Regions from separate parts of the Alteromonas sp. KUL17 genome, predicted to be linked through region 1. Evidence: predicted binding sites of a transcription regulator. Region 1 holds the regulator's gene; each other region holds the start of a gene.

Region 1 (6,048 bases):
ACGGAACGGAAATAAATCTCGCGTAGTAGAGGGCGCCGAAAAACGCAGCGAAAAACATCACCTCTGAAAAGATAAACCAGCTCATACCTTGTCGATATGAACGCCCCAGCTGATCGCTGTAAAGCCCTGCCATAGATTCGTCTATTTGATTTTTAAACCAACCTACAAGCATAACGAGCAATACTGCTATCCCCGCTAAAAGGATATGACCGCCATAGCCTGTTTCACCTTTGGTTGCTTGCACCACATAATTGCCCGCACCTACGGCGATAAGAAATAGAGCAACGGCCCCTACGATGGGCCATGGACTTTGTGCGGGTACATAATATTTTTGGTATTCGTGATTCTGTACTTCGGGTTGCATTTTCTTCTCCTTACCCCTTCGGCCTATTCGCCATTTGATGGTGTTGAAGCCATAAAGGGATTCGGTGTTGTCGTTAGGTCACTGGCTCGCGCTGTGACGTCATAGAGTGTGTACTGCAAGGTAAAAAACGTAATTTCTTCAGGTAGCTGAGGGTCTACATAAAACTGCATGGGCATATAGGCTTCACTACCCGCATCTAATGGCTGCTGATTGAAGCAGAAGCATTCAGTCTTGTTCAGGTACAGTGCTGCCGTTCCGGGGGATACAGAGGGAATGGCCTGAGCTACGATATTGCTTGATGCAGGGTTTCTCACATAAAACGACACCGTATTAAGTTCGCCAGGGTGCACTTTCACGCGCTTGGTTTCAGCACGAAACTCCCACGGCATACCGGTATTTGTGCGAGTAATAAACTCGACGGTCACTTCTCGCGACTCATCAATCTCAACCGATTGATAAACCGCAGCCGTGCCTTCGGTTTTTCCGTTAATTCCCGTAACGTCGCAAAATACGTCGTACAAGGGAACAAGGGCAAAGCCGAAGCCAAACATGCCAATGACAATAGCAACAAGTTTAATAACCATCTTGTTGTTTGCGCTTTGCTGTGACATCACGTGACCTCCGGGTAAATCCATAGATGAAGGTTGGTAAACGCTTGCTTAGTCGTTTATCTCCCTCACCACCTGCAATGTGTGAATGTCATTCCCATCGGCTTTTGCCGGTTGAAAGGAATGACCTATTCACAACTCCACCTACCGTTACTTAACGACAGGTGGCGTTTCAAACGTGTGATAAGGAGCGGGTGATGGAATTTCCCATTCCAGTCCTTCTGCGCCGTCCCAAACTTGCGCTGATACCGGCTCACCTTGCTTTTTGCATGCCTTGATGAGCAGGGCAAGAAAGATGAGCTGAGATAAACCGAATGCAAAACCACCCAGGCTTATCCATTTGTTAAAATCAGCGAACTGCAATGCATAGTCAGGAATACGGCGTGGCATACCAGCCAAACCCACAAAGTGCATAGGGAAGAACAACACATTAACCGACACTAAAGAACACCAGAAATGCCATTTAGCTAACGTTGTGTCGTACATTTTTCCCGTCCATTTAGGCAACCAGTAATACACCGCAGCCATGATGGAAAAGACCGCGCCAGTTACCAGCACATAGTGGAAATGGGCTACAACGAAGTAAGTGTCGTGATATTGGAAGTCCACGGGCGTGATCGCCAACATTAGCCCTGACAACCCACCAATGGTGAACAGCACAATAAAGGCAATAGCGAACATCATTGGCATTTCAAAGCTCAGTGAGCCGCGCCACATGGTCGCTACCCAGTTAAACACTTTTACACCAGTAGGCACCGAGATAAGCATGGTGGCAAACATGAAAAACATTTCCATGTACACCGGCATGCCCGTGGTGAACATATGGTGAGCCCACACAACAAAAGAGAGCAGCGCAATCGACGCCGTGGCGTAAACCATAGACGCGTATCCAAACAGCTGCTTTCGAGAGAAGGTAGGAACAATTTGCGAGATAATGCCGAAAGCGGGCAAGATCATAATGTACACTTCAGGATGCCCGAAGAACCAGAAAATATGCTGGAACATAACCGGGTCGCCGCCACCAGCAGCATCAAAAAAGCTCGTGCCAAAGAACTTATCAGTTAACACCATAGTAACCGCACCGGCGAGCACTGGCATTACCGCAATCAGCAAAAACGCGGTGATAAGCCACGTCCATACAAACAGCGGCATTTTCATCCAGGTCATGCCTGGCGCACGCATATTAAAGATGGTCACAATCACGTTAATCGCACCCATAATGGATGAAATACCCATGATGTGAACAGAGAACACAAACAACGCTGTCGAATCGCCACTGTAAGTCGTTGAAAGGGGCGCGTAGAAAGTCCATCCAAAAGCAGGGCCGCCGCCTTCCATAAAGAGCGAGCTCAAAAGAATGAGAAAGGCACCTGGTAAAATCCAGAAGCTCCAGTTATTCATGCGCGGTAACGCCATGTCAGGTGCGCCGATCATCATGGGAATAAGCCAGTTTGCGAGCCCAGTAAAGGCTGGCATTACTGCACCAAATACCATGATAAGCCCGTGTACCGTAGTCATTTGGTTAAAGAAGTTTGGCTCTACAATTTGTAGACCGGGTTGGAATAGTTCAGCGCGGATCACCATGGCCATCGCACCACCAACTAAAAACATAATAAAGGCAAACCACAGGTAAAGTGTGCCTATGTCTTTGTGGTTAGTGGTAAACAACCAACGCGTTATCCCTTTAGGAATATGATCGTGGTGTTCATGGTCATCATGTAGGTGACCGTCATGAGGCGCAGAGGTATCTGGCGAAATAACTTCAGTTGCTTTGCTCATTGTCTGCTCCTAGTTTCCGTTTGCCACTGCGTTGACATCTTTGGCTTGAACCATATCGCCAGTTTTATTGCCCCAGGCATTTCGCTCGTAAGTGACTACGGCGGCAATTTCCTTAAGACTTAGCATTTTTCCAAACGCTTGCATGGCTGTTCCTGACTTTCCATGCAGCACGATGTCAATGTGACCTTGCTGATCTTCTAGTGCCATCTTGCTGCCTTTTAATGCCGGGAACACGCCAGGTAAACCTTCACCATTTGGCATATGGCAAGCAGCGCACGTTGCGTTGTATACTCGCTCGCCCTCTTTCATCAGTTCATCCATAGACATATTCATAGAAAGTAGACGCTGCTCTTCTTCTTTTGCTTTACGAACAATCTCTTCTTGTTCGCCCATCCACTTTTCAAACTCGGCGGGTTCTTTAGCAATTACCACAACCGGCATATAGCCATGGTCTTTACCACAAAGCTCTGCGCACTGTCCGCGATAAATACCCGGCTCATTCACCTTGGCCCAAGACTCGTTAATAAAGCCGGGGTTGGCATCTTTTTTCACGGCAAAGTCAGGAACCCACCAAGAGTGGATAACGTCGTCAGAAGTAATAAGAAAGCGTACTTTTTTCCCAGTAGGAATAACCAGAGGGCGGTCAACTTCAAGCAGGTAGTTATCTGTTTTCTGAAATTTGTTTTCTATTTGCTCGCGCTGAGTGGCGAGTAAAGAATAAAACTCTACATCGCTATCCATGTACTTGTAGTGCCATTTCCATTGAGAGCCTGTTACTAACACCGTCATGTCAGGCTCAGACGTGTCTTCCATAGCAATTAGAGTATTCGCTGCGGGTACCGCCATGAAAATAAGAATAAGGAAAGGAATAACGGTCCAAGCAATTTCGACCTTCACGTTTTCGTGAAAATTAGCTGGCTTGGCACCACGGGACTTTCTATGTAGATACATTGAGGCGAACATCACGCCAAAAACTACAACCGCGATACCTACACAAATGAAGAACATCAACATATGGAGGTCGTATACCTGCCCACTGATGTCGGTAGCACCGCGTCTCAAATTAAGCGAAGAGGCTTCTTCGCTTGCTTCTTGCGCAAAAAGCAAAGGGGAAAAAAGCAAAATTGGTATACTAGAACACCATTTTGCGAAAACGGTCGTTAGTTGTTTCACTCAGCACCTCCGTAATGGCGTGGTCAAAGACGCTGATTAATTTGCGCGATGCCCTACCAAATGGTTTGCGAACGATTGACCCATAACCTCAACTTGTAAAACAAATTTAGAGTCATTGTTATTATTTTGTTAATCTCTGTATAAGAATTGCGCAATAATGTCGTGCCGTCTAGTCTTTTCTATTAAAAATTTAACGAAGCGGTTAATTTTTAATCATTTACTAAAATGGTCGCGGGGGATTTCACGTGCAAAAAGAGAGAGCCATTGCTGTGGGATGCCCTTGGAATCAAACAGGCATTTTGAACACGGGATTAAAGTAAATGCTCGACTAACTAGTTAAGAAATCAATAAGTAATCGATTACTCAATGTCGATTTCAAACAAAATTCAAAATAAAAAATGGAAAATACTTGAAGCATTCATAGAAAGAATAACGTGAGTAATGATAAAAATAAGCGCGCAGAAAACCAACAGGTTTGCTGGGCAGGATAAAACCTAAGTTGGCAGATTGAAGAAAAAAACAGGAACAAAAGACATAAAAAAAGCGGCTAACGCGCCGCTTTTATACAAACAAGCTAAAATACTACATCCAGTCAGCGTTTCTGATCACACCCACCGCAATACCTTCTATCGCAAAATGTTCAGTCGCCAAATCGACTTTTATTGGTGCAAACTCATCATTCTCAGCATGAAGCAATACTTCACGCCCGCGTTTCTCTAGACGCTTTACGGTGACGTCTTCATCTACACGCGCCACAACCACCTGACCGTTGTGTACATCAGTGGTGCGATGAACAGCGAGAAGATCACCGTCTAAAATACCAATGTCTTTCATGCTCATACCGTTAACGCGTAGCAAAAAGTCGGCATGGGGTTGAAACAGTGCAGGATCGACTTTGTAGTGCGATTCAACATGCTCTTGCGCCAAGATCGGCTCACCGGCTGCAACACGCCCAATTAACGGTAGGCCTTCTTCTTGTGCGTCGTTATCAAGAGGGATATTGAGCTTAATGCCACGAGACGTACCAGGCAAAATTTCAATCACGCCTTTACGCGCCAATGCTTTCAAATGTTCCTCTGCTGCATTAGCAGAACGAAAGCCAAGCTGACGGGCTATTTCCGCACGAGTAGGCGGCATTCCCGTTTCTAACATGGTTGTTTTAATAAGTTCTAAAACTTCGGTTTGTCGAGCTGTGAGTGGGCGCATAAAAGACCTGTCTGTTCATACAGTTCCTGTAAGTATATACACCTAAAACTAAATAACAAGCACTTGCCGCGTCTTTTGCGATCTGCAATAGCCTACGACAAGTGCTTTCCTCTTATTTTACGAGAAGAGCCATGTTCGGGTTACTAATTTGTAACTCCAGCTCCCCATCACTATTTTGACGTGTGCGCATGCCTTCAACATTATCGAGCCCAAGTCCAGGGCTTTGCCACACCACATTGCCTTTATTATCAACCTCAACCACGCGATATGCGATGCTGTCATAATAATTGTACGAATAGTCATTCTCGTTAGGCTGGTAGATAGCGAGAATCGACTGATTAGACGACGTCGTTGGAACAGCCGCTATATACTGAGGGTAGAATGACGGTGCTATAGCGTCTTTGAGTTCTAATGCATCGCTCGCCACGTCATAAACATTGATGGTGTTGTAGTTTCTATTTAAACACGCAACTTCAAGTTCGCTATCACTATCAAAATTTACCGTGAGCAATTGGTCACAATTGGTTTCCAATTCATTCAATCCAACAAATTCACCATCCTGCATTTTATAGAGCTTGAGCGAACTATAGCCCCCAACAGCAAAATAATGCACACCGTCTTTTTCAGAGGCAGCAAGCGCATTAATTGAAAAATCGTTAATGATTGAGTCGATAAGCACCTGATTCTCGATATCAAACGCTTTAAGTCGATTGTTCTCAATAATAACTGCATCGGCGTAACTGTCGTTATTTACGTCAATGGCTTCAATAAACGAAATTTCACTATTCTGATTATTGTTCAGTGCCCATTGAATAGCGTTATCTGTAAGTCTCACGACATTAAACGACGAACTATAATCCAGTGCCCCTATTAGTAACTCACCCACACCGTCATTGTTGTAGTCTGTAACGACCGGTT
Region 2 (6,048 bases), on a different contig from region 1:
AAATAGCACCCACTTTCTCACAGAAGCTAGACATACAGGTTCGATACGATGATCGCTCTAACCGCCCTAGCCGCGAACAATATCGACTGCGCTACTATCCCTCTCTTGCCATCACTTCAGCGTGGTCAATAAACAGCTTTGTGGTAACTGGCGATGACTTTTCATCAAGCCATAATACGTTCGGTAGCGACAATACTGATTATCTCTACGCAAGGCGTCTGTATTTGAGGCATGAAACCGAATCTGGAAAAACTGAGCTAGGCATTATTCCAACCTACAAAGGGCGCGTTTCTTCCACCGGTTTATCGAAAGATGGGTGGATAACGGGGGTACGTCACGTAAGGCAATTGCAAAACGACACTGCCCTTGAAGTAGTGGTTGGTCAACTTGCAAATGCGGAAGCCTCTGAAGCCTTTAATATTGGCGGTGAAGATGCGTATTTCGAGATTGAATACTCGGCGAAAATGGACCAGCGCCATAGCTACGAGGCCAGTTTTGAAAAAATGCTCGGTGGTACATTTGCTCGTGCTGAGTATCGGTTTCGATTAAACGATAAAGATACCGCCTTTATAGAATTGGTTCAGCGTACCGATGAAAGTGCTGCGAAACTTGTTGTGGGCACCAGCGGAGAGTTTGATGCAAGTGCTTTTAACACATCGTATCCTATCGAATACTTCGCATACTACTCCTACATAGACAGTAGCTTTGGTGAGCGCGCTGAACTAATTGAAGATTTTCTGGGAACAGGTCACGGCGGTTCACTAGAATTTAGCGGCGTGCTGTCTGAAAAGCATGATGTTGAGTGGTTTGTCAGAACTGATGTTGTAGATAGCGTCAGCAGATTATTGGCTGGTGTAAAACTTTCTTTTGAAAGTTGAATGACTGACGCTCGTCAAAGTGTACGTTCTTTATTACTACCGAGAAAATGAGCGCCATTGAGCAACATAAAAAAGGCCCATCAAATGATGGGCCAAACAGCAAGAACGCGTACACACTTTAACAGTGCATAATAGGTTACGGGTTGGTCTGTAAATACGTTCAATTATTCTAAATTACGTATTTTTAACCTGAACAACTTTCTTCGTACTCGCGCTTTTATTACAATTTAAAGTGCTTTGTTAGCCAGCCAAGTTCAATCGCGCTGCGCAAGGCAATGTGTGTTATCCGATAGAAAAGGTGTTCTTGTGCCAAGCCGCTATGCTCAGTTCAAAGAAAAACTTCCCATTTCTCGCCTCTCTGACGATGTGCTTCTCGCATTTCGCGTTCTTTTTGATGATCCCCTTGATATTGTAGACCTAGCGCAAGATATAGCAGACCTAGCGCTTTATCCTGAGCGATTACAGGAGAGTTACAGAAAAGAGTGGGAAGCCTATGTGCTTAAGGCGCTGGCTTTCGAGATAAGGCAACACGACAACCTATCCCCCGCCGAATTTATTGAATTAATGATGAGTAAGGTAGAGGCAATACAGCAAAACAATGACACCTACCACAATCTGTTACGCCAAGTTGATCACGCTAAAAGTATTTTACAATCAGAAAATACGGTTATCTTTCCAACGCCGTTACGTCAGCAGTTAACCGCGTTTCTTTTACCCATAACCACCATTACTCCGCCAAAGAAGTAATGTAGGCTAGTCCACGTTGTCAAACCGGTAACGTCAAACAGATACTTATTCAACACTACTTGTTGGCACTTTTGTATTTGTATTGCGAGGGACAATAGCCTCTATCCACACCTTCAGGGCGCAAGCTGGCGTGTTTGGTCTTTCTGCCTGACACCCGTTCTCGCCAATTTTTAAAGGTTTTTTGTTTAAGATTTTTACGCATGAGCTTTATTACGTCTTTTTCCGGAAGCCCGTATAAACGCTCAATGGCTTCAAACGGCGTGCGGTCTTCCCACGCCATTTCAATAATTCGTGATTCTTGTTCTTCAGTTAATGCCATGTCTTACATCTCAATATGCACGTTATAACTCAACTCAATACAGCATTTACGCACATTTTGTTCAGTATCCGCATAGTAAAAATTTCAATAACAACGTTATTAATTCGCCGACAGGCCCGTTAATTCATCGTCTTTCTCAAATGCTAGCTTTAACAGTTCGGCGGCAGCCTTAGCGTCGCTTAGCGCTCGGTGATGCCGTTCCATTTCTATATGAAAATGTTTAGTTAAATTAGCCAAAGAGTACGAAGGCAACCCGGGATAAGTGCGGCGCATTTCGCGAACTGTGCACATTTTTGGTCGCCTAAAATGCTGCTCTAACCGCGCAAACTCTTGTTTAATGAACCCATAATCAAAGTTCACGTTATGCGCAACAAATACGGCATCTTCGGTAAATCGAGCCACCTGCTCAGCGACTTCGGCAAACAGCGGCGCGTCTGCTACCATCTCGTCCGAGATTCCGGTAAGACGGGTTATATTACTAGGAATTCTACGCTGCGGGTTCAGTAAGGTTTGAAACCTGTCTACCTCTTTACCGCCAACAAGTTTCACCATACCTATCTCGGTAATGCGGTTATAGCTGTTGTTGCCCCCTGTGGTCTCTATATCTACCACAACATAAGGCTGTGCAGGGTCGCGTATCCATTTTACGGTTGTTACCGCAACATCAAAACCAGCTTGCTGCAAACGCTGAATAGAAACCAATTGGTTACGGCGAAGCTGATCGCCAGGCGCTTTAATTTCTTCAAAGCGAAGCGCGCCATCAAACACCATAATATCGGGGAAGCCATCGCGAAGGCTTTCAAAATCTCTACACATCATGCGAAGTAAAGTATAGATACTATCTAGTGAACCATGCTCAATTAGCGCTTCTATAGGCGTAAGCAAATGGCTAGACCACATAAACAGGCTGTTCACTTTACCGTAGTGCATTGTAGCCATTTTGTGGAGGTGAAAACGCAGCTTATCTTTGCTATCGAGCTTCTGTAATAATGCCTCAATACTGTGCTCAAACTTAGCGTAGAAGTTATTTTGCTTAAGCGATAATGGCCTGCGATCAAACTCTGTAACTAGCGTATCCTCTTCGTATAGTTGCTTCCAAAAAGTAAGGCCGAACAAACTGCGCCATAACCGGTTTTCCGTGCGCCAGCCTTCAATGCCGTGCCGTGCATAATGCGCCAACACGCCACGCTCTACTTGCTGATTTTGACTTACGTCAATATCCAGTGTACGGCTAGCATTGCGAAGCATGTCGGTAACCGTGCTGGTGCGTTTTTTGTGGTATTTACGGGCGTAAAAGTCTTCCGCAAACGCAAGCAGTGTATCCGATGGAGGATTATCGATAATCTCTTCAAGCCCCTCTTTAACACCATCTTCATTTCCGTCTTTGTAGCTTTCCCTTAGCCATTTTTCTTTTGCTTTGTCACTTTGCGCCTGTTTCAATATTGCTAGCCCTTTGGGCCTATCGAAGGCTAGCACTTTAAGCCCTAGTGCATAAAGTAATTGGTCGCGATAAAAACTGGCAGATACACCTTCTGTAACAGGTAATTCACCCTCTGCAATGGCAAGCAATATATCATTGTTATAAAAGGCCAACTGACTGAAGTGATTGGCGTAAAACCAAGAAGCTTCAGCGTCGCTTTTAGTATCAAAACGCGCTGTATCGGTTACCGAGTCAGAGCGGGTTCTCATTACGCCTAAATCACGCATAGAAAACTGGTTTAAACGACTTTTGGTGTTACCAAAATAGAGAAACAGTAAATAGCGAAGCGCATCGTCGAATAGGCACACCAAGTAGTTATTAAGCGAGAAGCGCTCTGGCCAGCCTCTAGCACCGATATGTTCATTAAGTAACGTTACGAGTTTGGGCTTGGTGAGCGATGCTAATCCCTGCGTACTGCCGTATTCAGCAAGAAGCGCCAGCAGCGCCTCTTTGGTCAATACCCCTGCAATATCGTTAAGCGTAGCGTGAGTAATATCGCCAAACCAACCGTTTTCTATAAGCCAATCTATCTGTGCTTGTGGTTCAGTGATTTCGCCATAATTAAACTGCGTTCTGTCAATCACCGCATACTTGCGATTGGCAGCCCTAACAACAATGCACTGCTTGTCATCATCTAATGCTTTAAAGCGCTCAACAAAGTCCGTTGCACCATCGCTTAAAAGCGCACTGTTAGCGCCTTCGAAGAAAGCAAGGAACTCGTGAAAGTGTGAAAGGTAATAACGTGGCGGTAAATCTTTTCGCATGAGGTATCTTTGACTATGAAAACATCAACAGTGTATATTTATACAGCCATGCTAATCAAATTAAATCCATCACGATTGCGTTACACATCCGCTGCTAAAAATCTTTTTAAACACGTACTCGCTGTTTAGACACCCACTGAAAGAACGTTGAAAGCTGCTCGTCATCTAGTAAACGTTGTAAATTGAAGTAGTGCTTGGCTAATGTCATCTCATCATAAAAGCGATGTATGCCGCTATGACATTGCCTACAAATATAAATACCGTCCTGCAACTCGGCTTTGCTGAAGTGCTTTTTGAAATAGGTGCGCCGATGCATTTTTTTGGGAATAAGGTGGTGATAAGTAAGGCGCGTCTCTCTGTTACAACACGGGCATTTTCCTACTTTATTTGCCACATCGTCACCTTTATTTGTTCGCCTGGCCAGCCGCTATTGAAGCCGACGGTCTGTATCTTATATTCAACGGTGACTGAACGACACCGCTACTACCAGCGCACGCTACTTTCACGCGAAACACTATGCACTTTATAAAGGAAATCCACTCGTCTAAGCATTACGTAATAAACCTGTTTACTGATTAATAAGGCGATTAAATATGAGCTTAACCCGTTCCATGGACTTTTCATGTCCTTACTGTATGGCCCCCAACGATGTAGAAATAGATGAAATTAACGATGTTGGCCAAGTGCAGGTACTCGACTGCCAAGTGTGTTGCCAGCCTATAGAGCTTACTGCTTACCAGCACGGTGAAGACATTCAAATAGAGGCTGAACGAGAGAATGACTAAGCAATTTACTCGCAGCGATATTGATGAACTTACTCAGCGATACCGTGCCAACCTAATTAACAGTTTGTCTGGATTCAAATCGGCGACATTGGTGGGTACTACAAACGGCAACACCAACAATTTAGCCATTGTAAGTTCGGTTGTTCATGTGGGCGCTAACCCGCCGCTAATCGGGATGATCATGCGTCCTCACACGGTCGTACGAGACACCCTTAGCAATATAAAACAACAGGGCTTTTATACGCTAAATCACGTTTCAGCCGATTGGGTCGATAAAGCACATCAAACGTCTGCCCGCTATGCCCCTGATGAAAGTGAATTTGAAGCAGTGGGCTTAACACCACAGTTTAGCGAGTTATTTAGTGCGCCGTTTGTTAAAGAAAGCCAAATCAAGATGGGCTTGAAGGTGGCGCAACATTTAAAACTGCTTAACGAAACCGAAATGGTTATTGGAGAAATTCAAGAGCTCCATATGCCAGAGAGCATTATTGATGAAGACGGATACGCCGATTTAGAAAAAGCCAACACTGCCTGTATTTCTGGTTTAGATAGCTATCATAATACTACGCGTATTGCACAATTTGCTTACGCCAAACCCGGTGTATCCCTAGCTAAAAAATGAACTTGTAGCAGATAGAACAGTCTAAAATTTACAATCGGGTGTTATTACTCTGAATTTTATTTAATCTAGATCAAGTGAAAATAAGACATTTCATTCGATCTTTTTTCAAAAAGAGATAGTATTTAAACATTACACAAAACCTGCCTCTTTGGGCAGGTTTTTGCGTTTAAGGCACTGAATAAAAAAGAATCATTATCGTTTCTATCTCTTAAGGAGAATGTTATGAAATCTGTAAATCGCCGTGACTTTTTAAAACTGTCGGGCTCTACAGTTATCGGTCTTACATTAGGTGGTGTAGCGTTACGTGCACAAGCTCAAGAACAATTGAGCGCTGATGACCCAACTGCTAAAGCATTGAACTACACACCATCGTCAACCGTTGAAGGTGCAAAATGTGCTAACTGCATGTACGTGCAGGGTGCCGATGGCGAACAATATCGCCCTTGTAACATT
Region 3 (6,048 bases), on a different contig from region 1:
CCACCTTTTTTCCATTTAGTATCATCTTACGTGCTCTAGCATCCGAGTGGCGTATCATATCGTTAATAAGCGACGTCTCAGGCATATTCTTCCAGTATTTTTTTGGCATTGAACTTAACAATGCCTTTGTTTTTACGCGGGCAGGATTAAATATATTTGCATAATACGTAAGCCAGTATTTTTCAATTCTGTCATCATTTGGAATGATACTAGGATCAGGATTATCTTCCAAAACAAGTGTTTTAGTATTCCAATGCGCAGCTCGATAAGGGGTAAGTATTGACCAACACATATTTTTAAAACGCGTCTGAAAAAAATCGAGCTTCATTTCCAAGCTGAAGTGTTCTGGTTCATACCACGCAATAAAATGCTCTTGTCCGTCAAGTACGACTTCTCGAAATCTCAAAAAAGCACTTATCTTATATGCATCGCGTTTTACTGCTTTAGCCAGCACGTTGAGACGCAACACATCTTCATCAGTTTTTAAGTGAATAAGGTTTCTGTTTTCGAAAACTACTCGCCATAAAACGCGGTAACATAAAGCGAAACGATCGGTGGCTTGGTGGCATAACGCATACTTCAACAGCGTTAAAACTGATCTGGGAATTCTGTAATTCGTTTGGCTTTCACCAATAGCGTTGGCCGAATCGGTCACGGCAAACCAGTCGTCTTGGTTAGATTGCGAAGTTTGCCATGTAACGTTCTCGGGAGGTATGTGTTGGGCTAGACATTCTCTCGATGCTTTTCGCCATTCGTCGTATCCGGGCACTGATGAAATTGTTACTTTTTTCATTGCGGTACCAATTAGATTAGGCGCTGAACAATTCAAACTGTTTTGGTTGTTTAAATTGCTGTTCAAAGTTACTGCTATCGAGCAAATGTATAGCGGGGGAATAATCACTAACAGTAATGAACGGTTTTAATTTTTGTAAGGGTAAACGCATTTTTGTGAGATCGAACCAGCTAAGCTTTGTGTAACGTCGAATAGCCAAAATTTTTTGTACTGTGCGTGCTCCCAGTCCAGGAACTCGCAATAAAAGTAGCTTGTCAGCTTTATTTAAATCGATGGGAAATATGTGGCGATTGCGTAGCGCCCACGCAAGCTTGGGGTCGTGCTCCATATCTAGCATGTCGTTGTGTACGATTTCATCTAAACCAAATCCATAAAAGCGCAGGAGCCAATCGGCCTGATAAAGTCGGTGTTCACGGATAAGTGGCGCCGGTTTAAGAGGCAAGACTTCAGACGCATCTGGGATGGGCGAAAATGCAGAATAGTAAACGCGCCGCAATTTTTGTTGACCATACAGTTTGACACTCGTGCCAAGGATAACTTTATCATTTGAGTCATCGGCTCCTATGATCATCTGAGTGGACTGTCCGCCAGGAGCAAAGCGAGGTGGGCGTTTGCCCGAGTAGGTTTTATCTACTTTGTGTTCATTTATTTTGTCTTTCAATGTATTCATTGAACCGTGAATTTCACCAAGGTCTTTTTCCGGGGCGTATTTGTTCAACGAATTTTGCGTCGGCATTTCGATGTTTATACTTAGCCTATCGGCATATAAGCCAGCTTCAGCCTGTAGTTCAGGAGATGCATTCGGAATGGTCTTAAGATGAATGTATCCTTTAAATCCGTGATCAATGCGAAGAGACTTCGCGATGCGTACCATGCTCTCCATAGTCAGGTCAGGAGAGCCGACAATACCGGAACTTAAAAATAATCCCTCAATGTAGTTACGCTTATAAAAATTAAGCGTTAAATCAACTGTTTCTTTAACGGTAAAACGCGCTCGTTGAACGTTGCTAGACACCCTATTGATGCAGTAATGGCAATCGTATATGCAATAGTTGGTCATTAGGATCTTAAGTAATGATACGCATCGACCATCAGGGGTAAAGCTGTGACATATCCCTGACCCTCCTGTGAGCGAACCTATTCCTGTTTTGTCAGTTTTACCTGCTTTTCGTTTACCGGCGGAGCCACTTGCGCAAGAAGCGTCATACTTAGCGGCATCTGAAAGAATTTCGAGTTTTTGAATAAGTTTGTCATGCATCGCAAATGGTCACTTTCTCTAGGCAAATGTACGTGGTAGACGGTCTGAAAAAAAACAAGATTCCATACCAGTACTTTGCTTGTTGTGGTATATCTCAATACTGTATAAGTGTACAGCATTAAGGAGAGTGAGTTTATTAAATTTGAAAGGAAAATTTTATCTTACTGTGTGTAGAAAGTACCTTATACAACTTTAGTATAAGTTTTGGGTTGGTCTAAGCTTCTGAAAAATAAAGATTAACTATATGGTGCGGAAGGTGCATATGGTTAAGTAGATATGAGTGAATCACTTGATGTATTAAATAGACGAAAGTTTGTATTGTCAGGCAGAAAACATCTGCTGCAACGTGAAAGCTAGAAACTTAAATAGTCGAATGACTCAATACATTGGTGATAAATAGTTTTAATTAAGTGGATTGTAGCGAGCTTATCGATACAAGTGCAAAATCGTTCAAGGAGTGGGGCATGAACTTTTTAAAGTGGGTTTATTCAGGCTTAGTGGTATCAGCAATCATTGTTATAGTCGGTGTAATTGGGCAAGGAAAGCTATCCGTAAGCCAAGCATCAGCTGATGACGAACAGCGCCCCGTTCATATGGATATTCAAAAAGTACAGCGCAACTTCTCATTGGTAGAATTTGATTTGTCGAAAAAGGCACATCTATTGAGAAAAACGCGTCTAGAGCACTACATTGCACAGGCTAAGCAAGCCGATTTAAGAGGTTGGAAATTTAAGCGTGATGAGTTTGTTGAGCGCGCCGAAAATATTCTAAATCACCATCTTACTCAATACGCGAATGATGTTAGTCAAGATGCGGAAACTTATACCGTTCAAGCAATCTAATACAAAGGCTAAACATGAAAACGCGCCCAACATTCTTACAATGTAGGGCGCGTTTTTCGTTTGAGTGTTTTCCAAATTTATTCCGACAGCGCAGAAATATAAGCTCTTACCACTTTTTCAACAAAGGCCTGACAATCTTTGGCCGTGGTTGGGTCATATTCACCATGGTTGGTAATGTTGTTCGACAATACGCGAATACCTAAAAAGGGAACGTGGTAGGCATGTGCAATCTGCGCTGCAGAAGCGGTTTCCATTTCTTCCACACTCGTTCCCATATTCTTATGGAGCCATGCTATTCGATCTAACTCGTTATTCCAAAAGTTACCGCTGCCAATCGTTCCTTTAACGACGTTCCCGCGTTTGTACTGCTTGGATAGCGATAGAGCTAGGTTGATGAGCTGTTTGTCTCCTAAATAAAAACGCAACTTTTCTGCGTCCTTAGCGCTACTCCCTTCTCCCGCGCTTCCTTCTGACGCCATAAGATCCATCGGCAGCCAATTAAACGGTTGAGAACCTTCTCCTTGAGCCAGCTTGGGCGTTTTAAAATTGGATGCATTAATACTGCGTTCGCCAAGAACAATATCACCAACTTTTAAGGAAGGATCGTGGCCACCTGATGTTCCCTGATTGATGATAAGGCGAGGGTGGTATCTCTCTATGCCAATAGCGGTGGCGGCCGCAGTATTTTCTAAACCCTTACCGGTTTTAGCTACCACAATGGGGTACCCGTTTAGTGTCCCTTTATAGAATACTGCATTACCTGAATACTCTGTTGTAGTGTTATCCAAAAGCGCAGCAAAGTATTCAGCTTCAATGGGCATGGGGCCTTGAATCATTATTGGCTGTAATGGCGCGTTCTGTGAAGCTACTTCTACACGCTTCATGGTGTGTACGTGCTGTGTATTTGCCCATACGCTATGAGTGAAAAGTGCCAAGAGCGTTATAATTGCTGAAAAACGTGTGTAGCGATTGAAAATGAGCTGCATTTCTATCCTTATTTTTGTCGTTGTTGTCCCGAGTAGTGTTAACGAATTCTCGTTGTTTTGTTGGATATGTTTTTTGTAATTTTGATACTGACTTAGATGAGTGTTCTTATTATAAGCGTCAGCTTACCACTGCTTTAGTAAATTACAGGCAAAAAAAAGCGAAGCATTTGCTTCGCTTTAATAGTGTATTCGTCACTATTCGACTTCTACGATTTTGAGGGTATTGGTCGCGCCCACTTTTTCCATTTCATCGCCGTAAGTCAGGATGATACTGTCGCCGCTTTTCACTAACCCTTTCTCTTTAAGTGATGCAATGACATCGTACTTCAATTTGCCAGGTTCACTGTTTGAAGAGTCAAAGAAAACCGGCTTAACGCCGCGGCAAAGCGCCATTGTGTTAAGCGTTGATTCGTGACGAGACATCGCAATAATTGGCAGAGATGTAGTAATGCGAGACATTAACGTTGGTGTAGTTCCACTTTCAGTTAAACCTACAATCGCTTTAACACTTGGCAAGTGGTTCGCGGCGTAAACCGCAGACAGAGCAATTGACTCGCTAGTAGAAGAAAACTGCTGATCCATGCGGTGCTTGGAAATTTTAACGCTTGGATGTGTTTCCGCGCCTTCACAAACACGAGCCATAGCTGCAACTGTTTCAATAGGGAAATTACCCGCCGCTGTTTCAGCTGAAAGCATTACCGCGTCAGTGCCGTCTAGTACAGCGTTTGCAACGTCCATTACTTCTGCACGTGTAGGCATAGGGCTGTCAATCATCGACTCCATCATTTGCGTCGCGGTGATCACAACCTTGTTGAGCTGGCGAGAACGGGCAATCAGTTTCTTTTGAACACCAACAAGTTCCGCATCGCCAATTTCTACACCCAAGTCACCACGAGCAACCATTACCGCATCTGAAGCGCTGATGATATCCGTCATGGCTTCGTCAGACGCCACCGTTTCAGCACGCTCGACCTTTGCACAAATTTTTGCGTAGCAGCCAGCTGCTTCGGCAAGTTCTCGCGCGTAGTTCAAGTCTGCGCCGCTGCGAGGAAACGATACTGCAAGGTAATCAACACCAATTTTAGCGGCGGTTTTAATGTCTTCTTTGTCTTTTTCGGTAAGTGCATCTGCAGAAAGACCACCGCCTTGACGGTTAATGCCTTTATTGTTTGAAAGCTTGCCGCCTACTGTTACTTCAGTAATCACTTTGCGGCCTTCAACGCCAGTTACTCGAAGCTGAATACGACCGTCATCAAGAAGCAGAATATCGCCTGCTGATACATCATCAGGAAGCGCTTTGTAATCAATACCTACTTGATTAATATCACCTTCGTCGCGGCCTAATTCAGCGTCTAGAATAAATCTTGCGCCAACCTCTAAACGAACTGCACCTTCGGCAAAACGAGCAACACGGATTTTAGGACCTTGAAGATCACCTAAAATCGCTACGTATTTACCTAGGTTCTTTGCCGCCTGACGAACGCGCTTTGCACGTTCAATGTGGTCTTCGGCTTGTCCGTGTGAAAAGTTCATGCGCACAGTGTTTGCGCCTGCGGCAATAAGTGCCTGAATCTTTTCAAGTGAGTCGGTTGCAGGTCCTAGGGTGGCAAGAATTTTCGTTCTTCTGGTCATGTGAGTCCGTCGCTGTTTCTAAGTTAGAAAAGACAAAGAGTGATAGGCTACGCGTTTATACGGTATGCCTGTAATCGCTTTACGTAATTTTATTACAGAATAATAGTTGAATTTGACAAAAATGTGAATGAAATAAACAAAAACGCCTAACTGGCTCGACCAGTTAGGCGTTTTCGCTGATTTATTGAACCAATTTTGTTACGGTAAGTGGTTCTTATATGAGCACGTGGGAAGAAAATTACTCACCACGCTTTTCATAACGTGAACCACGCAGCGTATCTTTTACTCGCTTCAGATTCTCTCTGAACTTGTTGCCGCGGCGCAATGTAAAGCCGGTTGCCAGTACATCAATTAGCGTGAGCTGCGCGATGCGAGAGGCCATAGGCATATACATATCAGTATCTTCCGGCACTTCCAGCGATAATACATAACTGCATTCTTGTGCCAGCGGGCTATCTGCTGAGGTAATTCCTACTACAGTAGCGTCGTTCATGCGGGCAATTTGCGCTATTTCTACTAAGCTTTTAGTTCGGCCCG

The links. The regulator LexA, encoded in region 1, represses DNA repair genes until DNA is damaged. The targets are predictions, from matches to a motif close to TACTGTATNNNNATACAGTA.
Region 2: the regulator LexA is predicted to act here: its motif matches at 4,217-4,236, upstream of KUL49_RS15585 (exonuclease domain-containing protein).
Region 3: the regulator LexA is predicted to act here: its motif matches at 2,150-2,169, upstream of KUL49_RS04935 (putative DNA modification/repair radical SAM protein).

What each region holds. Positions count from the first base shown of each region.
Region 1 is NZ_BJKJ01000009.1:36,695-42,742, forward strand. Features, by position in the region: gene KUL49_RS09945 (cytochrome c oxidase subunit 3) at 1-364, opposite strand, end outside; gene KUL49_RS09950 (cytochrome c oxidase assembly protein) at 388-975, opposite strand; gene ctaD (cytochrome c oxidase subunit I) at 1,123-2,751, opposite strand; gene coxB (cytochrome c oxidase subunit II) at 2,761-3,924, opposite strand; gene lexA (transcriptional repressor LexA) at 4,507-5,130, opposite strand; gene KUL49_RS09970 (hypothetical protein) at 5,243-6,048, opposite strand, start outside.
Region 2 is NZ_BJKJ01000019.1:81,728-87,775, reverse strand. Features, by position in the region: gene KUL49_RS15600 (hypothetical protein) at 1-878, shown strand, start outside; gene KUL49_RS15595 (hypothetical protein) at 1,158-1,625, shown strand; gene KUL49_RS15590 (TIGR03643 family protein) at 1,681-1,944, opposite strand; gene KUL49_RS15585 (exonuclease domain-containing protein) at 2,044-4,188, opposite strand; gene KUL49_RS15580 (hypothetical protein) at 4,295-4,582, opposite strand; gene KUL49_RS15575 (CPXCG motif-containing cysteine-rich protein) at 4,782-4,973, shown strand; gene KUL49_RS15570 (flavin reductase family protein) at 4,966-5,595, shown strand; gene KUL49_RS15565 (high-potential iron-sulfur protein) at 5,818-6,048, shown strand, end outside.
Region 3 is NZ_BJKJ01000004.1:24,434-30,481, reverse strand. Features, by position in the region: gene KUL49_RS04940 (TIGR03915 family putative DNA repair protein) at 1-793, opposite strand, end outside; gene KUL49_RS04935 (putative DNA modification/repair radical SAM protein) at 810-2,051, opposite strand; gene KUL49_RS04930 (hypothetical protein) at 2,516-2,893, shown strand; gene KUL49_RS04925 (5'-methylthioadenosine/S-adenosylhomocysteine nucleosidase) at 2,971-3,879, opposite strand; gene pyk (pyruvate kinase) at 4,075-5,511, opposite strand; gene KUL49_RS04915 (MurR/RpiR family transcriptional regulator) at 5,750-6,048, opposite strand, start outside.